DNA from 2 places in the Bradyrhizobium guangxiense genome. Region 1 is predicted to be linked to the other one. Evidence: predicted binding sites of a transcription regulator. Region 1 holds the regulator's gene; the other holds the start of a gene.

The links. Region 1 encodes LexA, which represses DNA repair genes until DNA is damaged. Its sites were predicted from a motif close to TGTTCNNNNTGTGTTCNG; they were not measured.
Region 2: X268_RS09060 (putative DNA modification/repair radical SAM protein) is a predicted target of LexA. The motif match lies at 3,665-3,682, and genes of this name have one in related genera.

The regions. Positions count from the first base shown of each region.
Region 1 is NZ_CP022219.1:3,500,437-3,506,002, reverse strand. It holds gene X268_RS16600 (ComEC/Rec2 family competence protein) at 1-757, shown strand, start outside; gene X268_RS16595 (hypothetical protein) at 881-1,315, opposite strand; gene lexA (transcriptional repressor LexA) at 1,877-2,578, opposite strand; gene X268_RS16585 (molybdopterin molybdotransferase MoeA) at 2,755-3,966, opposite strand; gene X268_RS16580 (hypothetical protein) at 4,184-4,390, opposite strand; gene X268_RS16575 (HAD family hydrolase) at 4,560-5,189, opposite strand; gene X268_RS16570 (alpha-hydroxy acid oxidase) at 5,213-5,566, opposite strand, start outside.
Region 2 is NZ_CP022219.1:1,932,706-1,938,271, forward strand. It holds gene X268_RS09050 (inorganic phosphate transporter) at 1-810, opposite strand, end outside; gene X268_RS09055 (UdgX family uracil-DNA binding protein) at 907-2,349, opposite strand; gene X268_RS09060 (putative DNA modification/repair radical SAM protein) at 2,349-3,584, opposite strand; gene X268_RS09065 (ImuA family protein) at 3,748-4,554, shown strand; gene X268_RS09070 (Y-family DNA polymerase) at 4,451-5,566, shown strand, end outside.

The sequences.
Region 1 (5,566 bases):
CGCGTTCTGGTGGCTGATGGGATTGGGCATCGACTGGATGGTTGCGGTCTCGCGCTGGGTGGCGGCCTTGCCGGGCGCGGTCGGCCACATCCCCGCGTTCAGTATTGCGCCGCTGGTCGGAGCGAGCCTCGGCATCATCGTGATGGGCCTGTTGCGCACGCCCTTGCGCTGGGCCGGTGCCGTGGTTCTGCTGGCTTCGATCGCCTGGGGCCTTTCGGTGCGGCAGCCCGATGTCCTGATTGCCGGGGACGGCGCGAGCGTCGCGGTGCGGGGCGGGGACGGGCGTTTGCACCTGATCAGGGCTGGGAAGGACAATTTCCTGCTGAGGGAGTGGTTGGCGGCCGACGCCGATCCGCGCGATGCCGGCAGTAGCGCGCTGGCCGACGGTATATCGTGCGACGAGGCCGGCTGCGTCACGCCGCTCGCCGACGGGCGGCTGGTCGCGCTGGCCTTGCGCATCGATGCGTTGGCGGACGATTGCAGCCGCGCCGCCTTGGTGGTGACGTCACGGCCCGCGCCGCCCGATTGCGCGGCGATGGTGGTGGATCGGCAGCGGCTGGTTCGCCAGGGCGCGCTGGCGCTCACGCCGCGTGGTGACGGATTTTCCGTCCAGGCGGTGAGGGCGAGAGGCACCAACCGCCCGTGGTTGCCGGCCGGTGCCGGCGAAGGCGAGTTCGACGGCAGTCTTGCGCCGAGGACGGCTCCCCGCAACCGCGACGCAACGCCAACGGAGACCGACTTGCAGGCCGACGATTGAGGATGGAGGGGAGGGGAAAGGGGGACGGTCCGATGGGATTCCGTGAGACGCAAGCCATACCATCTCGCCGGCCTCGGCCGGCGACGGCATTTCCTTAGCCTCGACCTTGCGGCCGGGGCGGCGTCAGCCGATCGGCAGACGCGTGACCGGCGGCCGGCTGTCGGCGATGCTCTGCGGCTTGTGCTCGCGCTCGCCGACCGGCTGGGTCACCGGCAGCTGCAGCACGGTCGCACGCTGGCCTTCGACGAGCTGCGTCACCAGCACGTATTTGCCGTCAGGGAATTCGATCGCGTCGTGATGGCGGTCGGGAATGTGCGGATCGATCTTGCCGAACTTGCCGACGCGGGAATTGACGGTGCGCGTCCAGATCCAGCGGTTGTCGTAACGGACGTTGTCGGCGAAGGCGAGCTCCGTTCCTGGAAGCAGGCAGACCGCAACGGAGAGATCGGCTTCGGAGGCGAAGCCGCGTGTCGAGGTGCCGCGGAACGTGGTCGTGACGATCGTCTCGCCGACTTCCGCGGGGCGCGTCGCGACGGCATGCAGGCTATAGTCACACATCGGGTGCTCCTCATGCGAAGAAAGCGACCCGCACCTCTCTTGGAGGCACAGGCCTCTGTCAGAGTAAGGACGCAAAGCTCTGCTTGGTTGAAGGCGAATCTGCGGCTGTGATCTGCGCGCCGCGATCACATTAACTTTCCCGGATTCGCTAGGAACAAAGCCCGCTGCCGCGCATTTGGCCGGCACGTGTCAACGGCTGGCAAACGCGACGCCTGCATCGCCAGCACGATTGCGGTGCTGCGCAATTGCATTGCGCCGGGCGTTGCAGACATGACGATGCGGTTGCGCGGCAACCGCCTGCCGGTGGTGCGACCAGCGGCGGTCACAGCGGCACTCAAGCGATACGCACTTGCCTGTCCCCTCCAACGCGGAGGCCGTGACGCGATGCTGTCTCGTGCGATCCGCTGAGGACGTGGCCGTGGAGGAGGGGCCGGATAATCTGTGCAGAACCAGAAAGACTATCCAGCCGGAGCGGACATCCGTCCGCTCCAATATCTGATCGGCGTACCGATCGAAGGCGCGCAAGGCGCCGGATGTTCCTGTACCGAGTGCGTCCGCAAATCAGTACTTCCGGTAAAGTCCGATCAGCTTGCCCTGAATCTTCACGCGGTTCGGCGGCAGGATGCGTACTTCATAAGCGGCATTGGCGGGCTCGAGGGCGATTGAGGCGCCGCGGCGGCGGAAGCGCTTGAGCGTGGCCTCCTCGTCATCGATCAGCGCCACAACGATGTCGCCGGTGTCGGCGCTCTCGTTGCGCTGGATCAGCGCCATGTCACCGTCGAGGATACCGGCCTCGACCATGGAATCGCCGCGCACTTCGAGTGCGTAATGCTCGCCCGAGCCGAGCATGTCAGGCGGCACGCTGATGGTGTGGCTTCGGGTCTGTAGCGCCTCGATCGGCGTGCCGGCCGCGATGCGGCCCATCACTGGCACCGCCACGGGCCGCTCGCCCTCGTCAGCGGGCGGGCTGGTGCTCGCGCGCACCTTGCCGAGATTGCCTTCGATGACGCTTGGCGTGAAGCCGCGTCGGTTGCCGGCGGCCGCCTGGAGCTCCGGCAGCTTGATCACTTCGATGGCGCGGGCGCGGTTGGGCAGGCGGCGGATGAAGCCGCGCTCCTCGAGTGCGGTGATCAGGCGGTGGATGCCTGACTTCGAGCGCAGGTCGAGCGCATCCTTCATCTCGTCGAAGGAGGGCGGCACGCCGCTTTCCTTCAAACGTTCGCTGATGAACCGCAGAAGCTCGTATTGTTTGCGCGTTAACATCTCGACCAAAGTCCCCCGGTTGATGTCGTTCGATTCCGAGACGGTGAATTCAGCGACAGGGCGCTACATGCTCGAAACAAATCATGAACGGACACTATATGTTCGATATGTGTTCCGCAACTGCTTAATTTACCGTGAACGAAGCGAACCTCGCGGAATACGTGTGGCCGCGCGGCTCAAACCGGCAGCCGCAACACCTCGCAAGGGCTGCCGGCTTCGGCCTTCTGCGCGAAGGGTGCGCGCACGAGAAGTACCTGTGCCGCAGCGAGATTCGCAAGCAGAGAGGAGTCCTGATGGCTGACGGGAAGGGCGACTTGCGTGCCGTCGTCGCGCAGCTCCAGACGCGCGCGCAAGTAATCCTCGCGCTGGTCGTTGGCACCGAGATCGCGGCCCAGCACGGCGCGTTCGCGGCGATGATGAATCACCTCTTGGCCCGATAGGGCACGAATCAGCGGCACCATGAACAGGAACGCGCACACGTAAGACGACACGGGATTGCCGGGCAGGCCGATCACGCGCATGGCGCCGAGCCGCCCGTGCATCATCGGCTTGCCTGGCCGCATCGCGATCTTCCAGAACGCCATCGCGATGCCTTCGTCCTTGAGCGCCTGCTGGACCAGGTCGTGGTCGCCGACCGAGGCGCCGCCGGTGGTGATCAGGATGTCCGCGCCGCTGTCGCGGGCGCGGCGGATTCCGGCGGAGGTCGCCTCCAGCGTATCCGCGGCGACACCGAGGTCGATGGTCTCGGCGCCCTCGCTGCGGGCGAGCGCATGCAGTGCGTAACCGTTGGAATAGACGATCTGGCCGGGGCCGGGCGTGGTGCCGGGCATCACCAGCTCATCGCCGGTGGCGAGGATCGCGACCTTCGGACGGCGGCGGACGGGCAGGTGCGGGTGATTCATTCCAGCGGCGAGCGCGAGATCGCGCTCGGTCAGACGGGCTCCCCTGCGCAGGAGCACGTCACCCTCGCGGAAATCGACGCCGGCCGGGCGAATGTGCCGTCCGGCGATCGCGGCCTCCCTGATGGTGACCCTGTTGCCGTCCGCAACGGTGTCCTCCTGGATCACCACCGCGTCCGCGCCGTCTGGAACGACGCCGCCGGTGAAGATCCGTACGGCTTCGCCGGTGCTGACCGTCCCGGTGAACGGCCGGCCGGCCGCGACCTCGCCGATGACAGTCAGCCTGGAATCAATCATTGCCGCATCCACCGCGCGCACGGCATAGCCGTCCATCGCCGACATGGCATGCGGCGGCTGCGTGCGCCGCGCCGCGAGGTCATGGGCGAGCACGCGGTGGTAGGCTTCGTCGAGCGAAACCATCTGCTCAGGCAGCGGCTCTGCCCCCGCCAGCACCGCAGCAAGGGCGTCGGAAACCGGCATCAAGGCCACGGCGGAACTCCTGCTGAGCACATCGATAAAATGGCGGAGAGTTCTAGCCGAGTGCAGGCGCGAGGCAAAGCAGCACGCAGAATGATTTATCGTGCGTGATCTCAGTGCGGAGGAGGGAAGCTCACGTCCGCCGGGGCATGATCCGGAAGGCAAGGCAAACCGGCATGAGGATCGCCATGGCTAGAACGAGAAAAACAAGCGCCACGGCCAGCATCGGTCAACTCCCGGTCGGTCCGTCCGTACCGAGGTCGAACGCGACGTCTGGAGCTTTGGGCCCTTGATCCTTGTCGGGGAGCGGGTCGGCCTGCGATTTCAGGTCGGCCGCCTTTCTGATCAGCTTGGCGGAAAGGTCCGAATCCGAGGTGTTTCTTGCGAATTCAAGCAGGAGAGAGGCTTGCTTGGTGAGGTAGGTTTTGCCCAGCACGTCGATGAGTCCGGTGTAGAAGTCCCAACGGACTCATGAGTCCGGAGGGTGGTATTCCGTTCCCGGGAACTCTGTATAAAAATGCACAAAGTGATCAGGTTCCATATTTGCTGCAAATTTAGTTCCGGACGCGCTTCCGGCGCGGGCTTCGCGTAACGAATCTCTGGGGTCAGATACCCAACGCCTTCAATGCGTTCCCAACGTCGCGCGGCGACGTTACATGCACGGCCGTCAGGCCGCGCGCCCGCGCGCCCTCGATGTTCTCGGCGAGGTCGTCGAAGAACACGATGCGCTCGGCGGGCACGCCGATCGCGGCAACGACATGGTCGAAAGCCTCCGCATCCGGTTTGCGCAAGCCGATGCTGGACGACAGGTATAGCTCGCGGAAATGGCCGAGCAGGTCGGCATATTCCTTCGAGAAATAGTCGACATGTGGCCGGTTGGTGTTTGAAAAGGCGTAGAGCGGTATCTGCTTCGCAGCGCGCGGCAACAGCTCGGCGATGTCGGGCATCTCACCGGCGAAGATCGCGTTCCAGCCCTCCAGGAACTGCGCGTCCGAAATGCCTATTCCCAATGAAGCGCGCAGCGAGGCGAAATAATCCTCGTCGCTGATCTTGCCAACCTCGTGCAGCCGGTAGGCCTCGTCGCGCACATAGCGCGCGACGATCGCCTCGGGCTGGCAGCCGGCATGTCCCGCCCAGCAGGCGATCGCCTTGGAGAAATCGATGTCGAGCACGACGCGCCCGAGATCGAACAAAAGCGCGTCCGCGCTGCCGGGAGAGAGCGATGTCACATGCATCCTTTCATTTGAGGATCTGCCAATCAGTACCGATAAGGCTCGTGGTCGAACAGCGGGAACGCGCTGAACACGCTCGGCGCGTTGGTGGCGGTCGCCGGATGCAGGCAGGACCTGTCGACCTCGGCAAACGACGTTGCGCCCAACAGGCCGAGGCAGCGCAGCACCTCGTCCTCCAACAGCTCCAGCATCCGCGTGATGCCGGCTTCGCCGGCCGCCGCCAGCGCCCAGCATTGCAGCCGGCCGATGCCGACGAGGTCAGCGCCCGCTGCGATCGCCTTGACGATGTCGGTGCCGCGACAGATGCCGCCGTCGACCATGATCTTGGCGCGGCCTTTGACGGCCTCCACGATCTCGGGCAGCACATGCATCGCACCGCG
Region 2 (5,566 bases), 1.6 Mb from region 1:
GTGCGCGAAGCTGACGCCGGTGCAGGTTGCGATCAAGAGGCCGCGGATCCAGAGCGGCGGCGCCTTGTTGCCTTCGGGCGCAGCGTAGAGTGCGGGGTTGCGCACGATGAACTTGAGCACGAGCAGCAGCACGGCGGCACAGATGAAGCCGAACAGCGGCGACAGCAGCAGCGCGTAGCCGATCTCGGTCGCCTTGGTCCAGTCCACGCCCGAGGTGCCGTCGCGGCCGCGCATGACGGCGTTGGCAACGCCGACGCCGATGATCGAGCCGATCAGGGTGTGCGAGGACGAGGCGGGCAGGCCGAAGAACCAGGTGCCGAGATTCCACAGGATTGCGGCGATCAGCAGCGCGAACACCATGGCAAAACCGGCGCTGGAGCCGACCTGGAGGATCAGCTCGACCGGCAGCAGCGAGACGATGCCGAAGGCAACCGCGCCGGAGGAGAGCAGCACGCCGAGGAAGTTGAAGAAGCCCGACCACATCACGGCAACTTCAGCCGGCAGCGAATGGGTGTAGATCACGGTTGCCACCGCATTGGCGGTGTCGTGGAAGCCGTTGACGAACTCGAAGCCGAGCGCGATCAGCAGCGCAACGAACAGCAGGATGTAGGGCAGGTAGGTCGTCACGCGCGTGCCGGTCGCATTGACGTCGACATAGATGCTGTAGGCGACGAACAAGAGGCCCGCAGCGAGGATGCCGAAGAACAGGATCATCGTCAGCGGATTGAAGCCCTTCTCGAGATTTGGCCGCGAGGCCGGCTGGACAGGCGCGGGATCGGCTACCGCGCGGTCGAATGCAACATCGGTCATGTGGACGCCCCTTAACTTTCAGGTAAGGGTATTGTCCGCGATGGATTTGAAGGCTGGATGACAAGCGCCGGTTGAAAAGCGTCTTCCTGCCAGTATTTAGGCCGCGTGCGCGGCTTTCCTCTGCAGGCCAGCGGCGATCTTCAGATCTTCGACAAAGCGCTGATATTCCAGCACCTTGGCTTCCGGATCGGGCAGCCGCAGCAGATAGGACGGGTGCACCGTCACCAGCGCCTTGCGGCCGTCGGGAAGGTCGATGAGGCGGCCGCGGGTCTTGCCGATGGGAGTGATCTTGCCGAACACGCTCTGCGCGGCGGTGGCGCCCATCGCGACGATGAGCTCAGGCTGGATTGCCGAAACTTCCCGCTCGTACCATTGCCGGCATGCCCGGATCTCAGGCGTGTTCGGCTTCTGGTGCAGGCGGATCTTCCCGCGCGGCACGAATTTGAAGTGCTTCACGGCGTTGGTGACATAGACCTTCTTGCGATCGACACCGGCTTCCTCCAGCGCACGGTCCAGCATCTGGCCGGCCGGGCCGACGAAGGGATGGCCGGCGAGGTCTTCCTTGTCGCCGGGCTGCTCGCCGACCAGCATGATATTGGCATTCTTCGGGCCCTCGCCGAACACGGTCTGGGTCGCGTCCTTGTAGAGATGGCAGGCGCGGCAATGCGCGGCCTCCTCGCGGAGCGTTTCGAGATCGTCGGCAGCGGTCTTGCGTTTCATCGGGGCCTCCGGCCGCTTCTGAGGCTTGTGCGGATCGGTTGCGGCATTGGCGATCATGGCGCCGGTCATGCGTTCGGCGTCCTCGATCAAGGGCTTAATGATCGAAGCCTCGGGCAGGTTCCTCCAGTATTTCTTCGGCATCTCCGCCTGCATCGCCTTCACCTTGAGGCGGGCCGGATTGAAGATGCTGGCGTAGTAGCGCCGCCAGGTTTCCTCCAGCCGGTCTTCGCTGGGCGCCTCGCGCCTGCTGACACCCGACGTGAAGGAGAGCGCATGGCCATCCCAATGCGCGCACAGATCGGGCGTCAGGATCGACCAGGGCATGTCGGCAAAGCGTTTTGCGAAGAACGGCGCGGCGAGCTCCACGATGTGATGCTCGGGCTCGAACCAGGCAACGTAATGCGCCTGGCGTTCCCTGCCGATCTCGCGGAAGCGCACGAAGGCATGCATCTTGTGCTCGTCGCGATGGACTGCTCGCGCCATGGCGGTGACCTGCGCGACGTCAGGATCGGTCGCGACCTCGATGAGATCGTGGTTGTCCTTCAGCCGGAACAGCAGCCGATACAGGATCGCAAAGCGCTGGGGATCTCGGTGCAGGATCGCGGCCTGGGCGAGCTCGACGAATTTGCCTGATACGTTGAAGGTACCCTCGTTCACCTCGAGCATCGGAGACGGCGCTTGTGGCGCGAATAAGTCCGCTTCGCCGCCTTTCACGGTCCAGGTGACATCACTGGGCGGCACGTGGTGAAGCACGAGGCTCCGCGCTGCTTTGCGCCAGCCGTCGAAATCGGTTTCGGTGTCGAGGGTGATGTACTGCATCAGAAGCCAAATCCCAATTGCGTTGCTTTCGGCTTGAACCGTTCGACCAGCCGCGCCTCGTCGAGGCGGGGTGGCGGCGGCCGGGGATCGCTGAGGACAATGAACGGCAGCGCCTTGTTGCGGGGGACATGCAGGCGCGCCAGATCGGCCAGGCGGATCGTGGTGGTGCGCCGTGTCGCGATGATGCGTTCGACCGTCCTGGTGCCGAAGCCCGGCACGCGCAGCAGTTCTTCACGGCTGGCGCGGTTGACGTCGAGCGGGAAGCGGTCACGGTGACGCAGCGCCCATGCCAGCTTTGGATCGATCTCGAGCGGCAGCATCGCGCTGTCGTCGACGATCTCGCCGACGTCAAAACCGTAGAACCGCATCAGCCAGTCGGCCTGGTAGAGCCGGTGCTCGCGCAGCAGCGGCGGCTGCACCAGAGGCAAGGCGCGGCTGGCATCGGGGATCGGGCTGAAGGCGGAATAGTAGACGCGCCGCAGCCGGTAGGCGCCGTAGAGATTGGCGCTGGTGTGGAGAATGGTGTGGTCGGAGGCGCTATCTGCACCGACGATCATCTGCGTGCTTTGCCCGGCGGGTGCAAAGCGCTGTGGCTTGGCCTTCGTTTTCGTTGCGCGGTTCTCCTCGGCCTCGTCGAGCTTCAGCCGCAGCCGGCCCATGGTGCGGCGGATCGCGCGCACGTCTTTCTCCGGCGCGAATTGCTGCAGGCTCGTCTCCTGCGGCATCTCGATGTTGATGGAGAGACGGTCGGCATATTTGCCGGCCTCCGCGATCAGCGCGTCGTCGGCTTCGGGAATGGTCTTCAGGTGGATGTAGCCGCGGAAGTGATGCTCCTCGCGCAGTTTTCGCGCGACGCTGACCACCTGCTCCATGGTGTAGTCGGGACTGCGAATGATGCCGGAGGAGAGGAACAGGCCCTCGATGTAATTGCGCCGGTAGAAGTCGAGCGTCAGCTTGACCACTTCGTCGATGGTGAAGCGGGCGCGCGGCACGTTCGAGGAGGCGCGGTTGACGCAATAGAGGCAATCGTAATTGCAGGCGTTGGTCAGCAGCACCTTGAGCAGGGAGATGCAGCGTCCGTCCGGCGCGTAGGAATGGCAGATACCCATCCCGGGCGCCGTCGAGCCCATGCCCTTGCCGTCGCTGGAATCCCGCCTCTCGGTGCCGCTGGAGGCGCAGGATGCGTCGTACTTGGCGGCATCGGCCAGAATCTCCAGCTTGCGTTGCACGTCCATATTTGAATCCCTTTGATTCAGCTCATGAATCCGACGGCGCGCCAATTCGATTGACTCTTCTGGTGCCGTTAGCTTTATATTAGAACATATCATGAACAAATGAGCCAGCCGCTGGTTCTCTTTTTGAGAGCCATCGGCAATCACCTCTGAAGGAGCGGCGTATATGAGCGGCGCACGTATGAGCGCGCTTGCGACCTTGCGCGGCCAGATCGAGCGCATCGAGACGGCGGAGATCGTGCATCAGCACGACCGCGTCGCGCTCGGCCATAGCCAGGCCGATACCGTGCTGAAGGGCGGGCTCGCGCGCGCGGCGGTCCACGAGGTGTTTTGCGAGGGGCGCCAGGGCGCGGCCGCGACGGGTTTTGTCATGGGGCTTGCGGGGCGCGTGAGCGCGCAGCGGCCGCTGCTGTGGGTGCGGCAGGATTTTTCGGAAGTTGAAGCCGGCGCGCTGTCGATGAGCGGGCTATCCGAGCTCGGCCTCGATCCGCGCCGCGTGGTGATGGTTCGCGCCGCCGATGTCGAGAGCGCGTTGCGCACCTCGGCCGACGCGCTTGCCTGCGACGCGCTGGGCGCCGTCGTGCTCGAGCTTTGGGGGGATATCAGGCAGTTCGATCTGGTGGCGAGCCGCAAGCTGACGCTGGCCGCGCAATCGTCCGGCGTCACCGGCCTGATGTTGCGGATGGCGGCGCAGCCGTTGCCGTCGACCGCGGAGACGAGATGGATGCTGCGCGCGGCGCATTCGCCGCCGGGCACTGCTTCAATGCCTGCGGCGCCTTGGAGTGCCTGGGGCGCGCCGCGCTTCGATGCCGAGCTCTTGCGCAATCGTCATGGCCAATGCGGCCGCTGGATCATGGAATGGAATTGTGATGAGTGCCAGTTCAGTGAACCGTCGGCGTATCCTCAGCCTGTGGCTGCCGCGCCTGCCCATCGACCGGATCCAGCGCTTTCTTGGCAGCGCCGGACTGGTTAAGACCAATCATGAGCCGAGCATTGTCGTCATCAAGGAGAACAATGCGCTGGTGATCCATGCGCTGGACGAGGCCGCCGAACGTCTCGGCCTGTATATCGGCCAGCCCCTCGCCAATGCCCGGGCGATGTGCCCGGATCTGAAAGTGTTCGACGCCGATGTGGTGGCCGATGCGAAGACGCTCAGCGATATCGCCGATTGGTGCGACCGCTTCACGCCGCTGGTTGCGCTCGATCCGCCGCACGGGCTGTTCCTCGATATCACCGGTTGCACGCATCTGTTCGGCGGCGAGGCTGCGCTGTTGCGAGCGTTGGTCCGGACGCTTGCCCGTCAGGGCTTTGCCGTCGGTGCGGCAATTGCCGGCACGTCGGTCTGCGCGCGCACGCTGACGCGGCAGGCCGCGGGCACCATCGTCGCCGATGGTGAAGAGGCGGCGGCGATCGCGCAGTTTCCGGTGTCCGCGCTCGGTGCGGGCGAGGCGATCACCACGGGCCTGCGCCGCGCCGGCCTGAAGACCATTGGCGACGTCGCCGCGCGCGCGCCGAGCGAGATCACGGCGCGGTTCGGCGCCCGGTTCTCCACGCTGCTCGCCCATGCGCTGGGGCAGGGCGATGCGCCGATCAGCCCGCGAAAACCGCCGCCCGATTACATCGTCGAGAAGCGCTTCGCCGAGCCGATCGCAACCGACACCATGATTGCGATGACGCTGTCGCGACTCGCCGACACGTTGATCGCCTCCATGGAGAAACAGGGCAAGGGCGCGCGGCGGCTGGAAGCCGCCTTCTTCCGCACCGACGGCGTGGTGCGCGCGATCATGGTCGAGACCGGACGTCCCGTGACGCGAAGCGCGGTGATCGATCGGCTGTTTCGCGAGCGTCTCGATGCGCTCGCCGATCCGCTCGATCCCGGCTTCGGCTTCGACATGGTGCGCCTGTCGGCGAGCCGCACCGAGATCGTGGTGCAGGAGCAGCGCGATCTCGACGCTCATGTCCACGACAATGATGAGCTCGCCGCC